Regions from separate parts of the Desulfovibrio sp. JC010 genome, predicted to be linked through region 1. Evidence: riboswitches for the same ligand, from Rfam matches in the RefSeq annotation. Region 1 holds a riboswitch; the other holds the start of a gene.
The links. Region 1 has a riboswitch for cobalamin ahead of metE (5-methyltetrahydropteroyltriglutamate--homocysteine S-methyltransferase). Riboswitches for the same ligand answer to the same signal wherever they lie in the genome.
Positions count from the first base shown of each region.

Region 2: it holds a riboswitch for cobalamin, as region 1 does, so the genes downstream of both, FMR86_RS10495 (ribonucleoside triphosphate reductase) here and metE (5-methyltetrahydropteroyltriglutamate--homocysteine S-methyltransferase) in region 1, are expected to answer to the same signal.

Region 1 covers NZ_VOIQ01000001.1:322,911-326,043, forward strand. The annotation lists gene metE (5-methyltetrahydropteroyltriglutamate--homocysteine S-methyltransferase) at 1-1,975, opposite strand, end outside; cobalamin riboswitch at 2,053-2,243, opposite strand; gene FMR86_RS01545 (DUF4136 domain-containing protein) at 2,440-3,015, opposite strand.
Region 2 covers NZ_VOIQ01000008.1:70,201-73,333, reverse strand. The annotation lists gene FMR86_RS10500 (methyl-accepting chemotaxis protein) at 1-572, shown strand, start outside; cobalamin riboswitch at 838-999, shown strand; gene FMR86_RS10495 (ribonucleoside triphosphate reductase) at 1,201-3,133, shown strand, end outside.

The DNA of each region.
Region 1 (3,133 bases):
GGGCGGCAATGGAATTCATGATTTCATCAAATTCGCAATAGCACATGTGGGTATGAATCTGGGTCGCATCTCCAACGCAGGAGGAGGAAAGACGAAAGCATTCCTCAGCCCATTTCAGGTATTCAGCCTGCTCGGCCTTGCGCAGGGGCAGCCCCTCACGCAGAGCAGGTTCGTCAATCTGAATGACCTTCACCCCGCTCTTTTCAAGGTCGGCAACCTCGTCACGCACAGCCAGTGCGATCTGACGGCAGGTTTCACTGCGCGGCTGGTCGTTACGCACAAAACTCCAGCAGAGAATGGTTACCGGCCCGGTAAGCATGCCTTTGACTTCACGATCGGAAAGAGAACGGGCATAATTGATCCAGTCCACGGTAATAGGACCGGGACGGGATACATCGCCGAAAATCACCGGGGGCTTCACGCAGCGGGAACCGTAACTCTGCACCCAGCCGTTGGAAGTGAAGCAGTAACCGTCAAAGTTCTCCCCGAAATACTCGACCATATCGTTGCGCTCCGGTTCACCGTGAACCAGCACATCAAGACCGATTTCTTCCTGTTTGCGGATGCAGTCTTCAATGTAGTTGCGCATGAAACTTTCGTAATCAGCGCGCTCAATGCGTCCGTTTTTAAATCCGCTGCGGGTGGAGCGCACTTCCGGGGTCTGGGGAAAAGAACCGATGGTCGTAGTGGGCAGCACGGGAAAACCAAGGCCGCGCTGGATTTCCGCCCGCTGTTCATAAACGGACTTGCGGCGGTAATCTTCAGCTTTAAGCGCGCCCAGCCTTTCAGCAACCTTGGGATTGTTCACCCTCGGGCTGCTTTTGCGGGCTTCAAGAATACTGCGGTTTTCAGTAAGAACTTCTTCAACATCCTTACCTGCAGCAGCATCGGCAACAGTCCTGATTTCCGCGCACTTCTGGCGGGCAAAGGCCATCCACGATTTAATTTCCGCATCCAGCTTTGCTTCCAGCTCAAGGTCAAAAGGAACATGCAGAAGTGAGCAGGAAGGGGCAACCAGCACCCGGTCTTCACCCAGAACTGTCAACGCAGAGTTTACGGCTGCCACAGCTTTATCAAGGTCGGCCCGCCAGATATTGCGACCATCCACCACACCCAGAGAAAGACTCAAATTACCGCCCAGCTTGGCGAGCAACGGCTCAAGATCCTGTGCGCCGCGCACCAGATCAACGTGCAGTGCGTCTACAGGCAGGGATGCGGCTGTTTCAAGATTACTGCCCAGTCCGCCGAAATATGATGCAACCATAATTTTGCAGCCTGCCGCAGCATCCTTGAAAGTGCGATAAACAGGCCCGAAAAGTTTGCGGACATTCTCATCAAGATCAAGAGCCAGAACAGGTTCATCAAACTGAATCCATTCGCATTTGGCAGCAAGCTTTTCGATCAGTTCCACATAGACAGGCAGCAGCCTTTCCAGAAGATCCAGTCTGTCAAATTCCTGATCCGCGCATTTGCCGAGCAGGAGAAAAGTCAGCGGTCCGGGCAGTACAGCTTTAACCCTGTGCCCCAGCAAAACTGCTTCATCCACCTGCTGCAGCAAGGAATCATCGGCAAGAACAAATTCCTGAGCCCGACTGAATTCGGGGACTATATAATGGTAGTTGGTATCGAACCATTTGGTCATTTCCATGGCGGCAACACCGTTTTCTCCGGCTTCGCCACGGGCCATCCTGAAATAATCATCAATGGAAGCTTTCCCATTGTGTACGCCGTATCTTTCCGGGATAACGCCGAACCTGAATGCATTATCCAGCATATGATCGTAATAGGAAAAATCCCCTACCGGAAGAAGGTCTACGCCTGCTTTTTTCTGGTCTTCCCAGTGCTGCACGCGCAGCTTTCTGGCGGTCAATGAAAGGTCATCCCTTCCGGATTCCCCTCTCCAGTAGGATTCAAGTTTCTTTTTAAGTTCACGGTTACTGCCCATTCTGGGGTAGCCCAAGGTGTGCGTCAGCATAAAATTCTCCATGTTTGCAGTGTCCGCCTTTGGCGGTGGGATTCTCAATCCCTGTTCTCCGGACCTGTTCGCGAGATCCGGCCACTCGTTCCTGCAGGACGTCTTCTGACTTCCGGGCTGTTTTGACGCACAGTGTCGAACCTTCCCGTTTTCACAGTGATCCGACACCATTCATTTTTATTTCCCGGTTACAGCAGCGCGCCTGTGACGGACTCTCACCGTCTTCCGTTTCCTGCGGGCTTTCATAACTCAAATTCAATATATAAAAATATTGTTATATAGTGATCAAGAAATGCCATCCTTCATCCCTGAAGTCAAGCGCAATTGAAAATTTCATACTCAAAGCCGGAATAATCCCCGGAAAGCCCGCTCACTGAAAAACAAAAAAGGCTGTGAGGAAAACCTCACAGCCCATTTAAATCATGTACAAGCCGTCTATAATTCAGACGGTCCTGAAAAAAATATTATTCACAATCCTTAACATTCAGCTTTTCTTTGAAGCTGCCGCTTGCTGCCGGAAATTTCAGCAGAGCACCTTTCACCAGACAACGCCCTACGATATCAAGCCCCTCGCGGTCCTGACTTACAGCCTTACCGCGCCAGAGATAGGTTTTCATGCCTTCTTCTTCAGGGGTCATCAGGTAGATTCGCACGGTGTTATCAACACGGGGAGCATCGGCATCCTTGACCACACCGATTTCTGTATAGGTCTGACTGCTTATGTAATCGAATTCATTAGCTTCCCTTTTGTAGGTGACCCCTCTTTCCATAAAAGCTTTGGAGCCGAAATTAACAACCACCACAAAATCAGGAGCTGCAGGATCGTAGCGGAATCCTTTGGCTTCAAGCTCAAGCTTGGCACTATTGAGCAGGATAGCTTCAAGATCCTTTTTGGAGTCGCTTTTCTGCTTGAAAGCAAAAGTTTTCAGCTGGCTGAAATCAGTACCTTTAACAGGTCTGTTCTCAACATCCATATTCACATACACACACCCGGAAAGCATCACTGCGAGCAGGGCAAAAACAACAAATAACTTCCTCACCACAATCTCCTGACTTTATTTGTCACGGTCGCCTTTAAAGGAAAAAACCGTATTAAACTCTTTATTACAATTCCCTATAGCCTAACCATTTAACTTTTTTAACGGCTTTAGCCAAGTG
Region 2 (3,133 bases), on a different contig from region 1:
TCAAGGATAGTCTTAACCAGATGAATGTCCGGGTCGAGGATATCGGACGGATCATGTCCGTGGTCAGCGATATTGCAGACCAGACCAATCTGCTGGCCCTGAACGCGGCAATTGAGGCTGCGCGAGCCGGGGATGCCGGACGCGGTTTTGCCGTGGTGGCTGATGAAGTTCGCAAGCTGGCCGAGAAGACCATGGACGCCACCAAGGATGTGAGCCTTGTTGTTGAAGCCATTCAGGAAAGTTCCCATGCCAATGTGCAGTCCATGGAGCAAGCAGCCAAATCCGTATTGGACAGTACCCGTCTGGCTGAACAGGCCGGGGAGGCTCTGGAGGAGATAGTCAGCCTTGTGAACGGTGTTACAGGACAGGTCCAGAATATTTCTGCTGCAGCTGAAGAACAGTCCGTATCTTCGGACCAAATTAACTCGTCGTCCAAAAATATTAATCAAATGGCGGAGCTGACTACCCAGTCCATGGAAAAGTCCAATGATTCGGCAAAGGATCTTTCCATTCTGGCAATGGAATTGCGTTCATTGATTGATGGATTGCGGGAGGAATGCCGAACGGTTTAGGCTCGCAATCAGGTTTTAGTTGCTGTTACAGCCATGCGAAAAAATATTTCAGCCGGGCAATTTTGTCCGGCTGAATTTTTGTGAAAAAGGTCAGGATATTTTCCCTCTAAATCAACCTCTTAAATGGTTTTGAACATGTAAAGAACAACTGTGGAAAACTATTGTTCTACACTGATTATGCCAAGCCCCCCAAGGGCTGAGAGGGTGTCCATTAAGAAAAAGTCTAGAGAGTCTTGACCGCAGTCTTAAGTCTGGTAGACTGTTCTCAGTCGTCAGCACTTCAGGAGTCCGTTGCTGCTTTCTGAGCAATTTGTGAACGGACACGACGGGAACCCGGTTTGAATCCGGGGCGGTCCTGCCGCTGTGAGGGAAGCATTCTGTGCATTATCCCCGAGCCAGCAACCCGGCCTGAGGTAGAATCAAACTGACCGGAAACCTTGTTTCTGACATTTTTCCGGTTTCAAAAGTCCTGCGGGATGCGCCTACCGGGCCTCCTGCGCCAATTGCCACACCACCATGAGACACGGCTGGGCCGTGGGCTTGCAATCTGGGGAGGTTGCATCCTTTTCTGCGTCCTTTTTCCGGCGTGGCGGTGATGTGTGCGGACAAAATTTTAACAGGTAGTTTAATGCCCAAACAAATTCTCAAACGTGACGGATGTCTCGAATCCTGGTCTACAGACCGTATTTCTGAAGCGATTTTTAAAGCCCTCAAAGCCAGCGGCATCAAAGATCCCCTGCTGAGTAAACGTCTCGGCCGCAAGGTTGAGCATAAGCTTGCCGAAGTGGATGTTCCCGAACAGGAAATGGTTCAGGATATGGTCCAGCTGGTACTCATGGAGAACCGTCTCTACTCTGTTGCCGAACGCTACATCATCTACCGTGAAAAACGCCGCGAACTGCGCCGTCAGGATGAAACCTACCTCGATATCGCCGGAACCATCGAAAGCTACCTCGACCGTTCCGACTGGCGCGTAAATGAAAACTCCAACATGGGCCACTCCTTTCAGGGACTGATGCTGCACATGTCCGGAGCGGTTCAGGCCCGTTACTGCCTTGAAAAATATCCTGAGGAAATCAGGCTGGCCCACGAGCACGGTTATTTCCACATCCATGACCTTTCTTTCGGTCTTGCCGGATACTGCGCGGGCTGGTCTCTGCGTGACCTGCTGCTGGACGGCTTCGGCCTCAAGGGCCGCTGCTCCTCCGGTCCGGCACGCCATTTTGATTCCGTAACCGGACAGATGGTCAATTTCCTCGGCACCCTGCAGAACGAATGGGCCGGTGCGCAGGCTTTCAACAACGTTGATACCTACCTCGCTCCCTTCATCCGTCACGACGGTCTGGACTATGACCGTGTGAAACAGATCGTGCAGAAGCTGATCTTCAACCTGAACACCACCTCCCGCTGGGGCGGCCAGAGCCCGTTCACCAACTTCACTTTTGACCTTGTTCCGCCCAAGCACATTGCCAGCGAACCGGTCATTATCGGCGGTGAATTTCAGGATACTACTTACGGTGAATACGAAGCGGAAATGGAGATGATCAACCGTGCTTTCGTTGAAGTCATGCTCGAAGGTGACTCCGACGGCCGCATTTTTTCATTCCCCATTCCTACATACAACGTCACCCCGGACTTTCCGTGGGAAAGCGAAGTGGGCGAGCTGCTCCTGCAGATGACCGCCAAATACGGCGCGCCTTACTTCCAGAACTTCATCAACTCCGACCTCAATCCTGAGGACGTGCGTTCCATGTGCTGCCGGCTGCAGATGGACCTGCGCGAGATCCGCAAGAAGACCGGCGGCCTGTTCGGTGCCGGAGACCTGACCGGTTCCATCGGTGTTGTCACCCTGAACCTGCCCAAGCTGGCCTACCTCGCACAGGGTGAGGAAGATTTTCTCGACCTTATCACCGAGTACGCCTCTCAGGCCAAGGATTCCCTTGAGTACAAGCGCAAGCTGGTTACCGCCAATTTTGAGAACGGCATGTTTCCCTTCTCCCAGCGTTACCTGAAGAACGGCTTCAAGGGCCACTTCTCCACCATCGGTCTGATCGGCGGTAACGAAGCCTGCCACAACCTGCTGGGCAAAGGCATCGACACCCCCTCCGGCTCACGCCTCATGCAGAGGGTTCTGCACCACCTGCGTGATTTGACTGTTGAGTTTCAGGAAGAGACCGGAAACCTCTTCAATCTTGAAGCGACTCCGGGTGAAGGTACCTGCTACCGTCTGGCCAAGATCGATAAGAATCTCTACGCCGACATCTTCACTTCCGGTGGTGATACCCCGTACTACACCAACTCCACCCTGCTGCCCGTAGGTTCCACCGAGGACGTTGTCTACGCCCTTGAGCACCAGAACGAGCTGCAGACCCTTTATAACGGCGGCACCGTGTTCCACACCTTCCTCGGTGAAGCTGTGCCCGACACCACCGCTCTGAAGAACTTCATTATCAAGGCCATGACCAACACCAAGATTCCTTACATCTCGGTGACCCCGACCTTTTCGGTCTGCGAGGATCACGGCTACATTTACGGCGAGCACTTCGAATGCCCCGATTGCG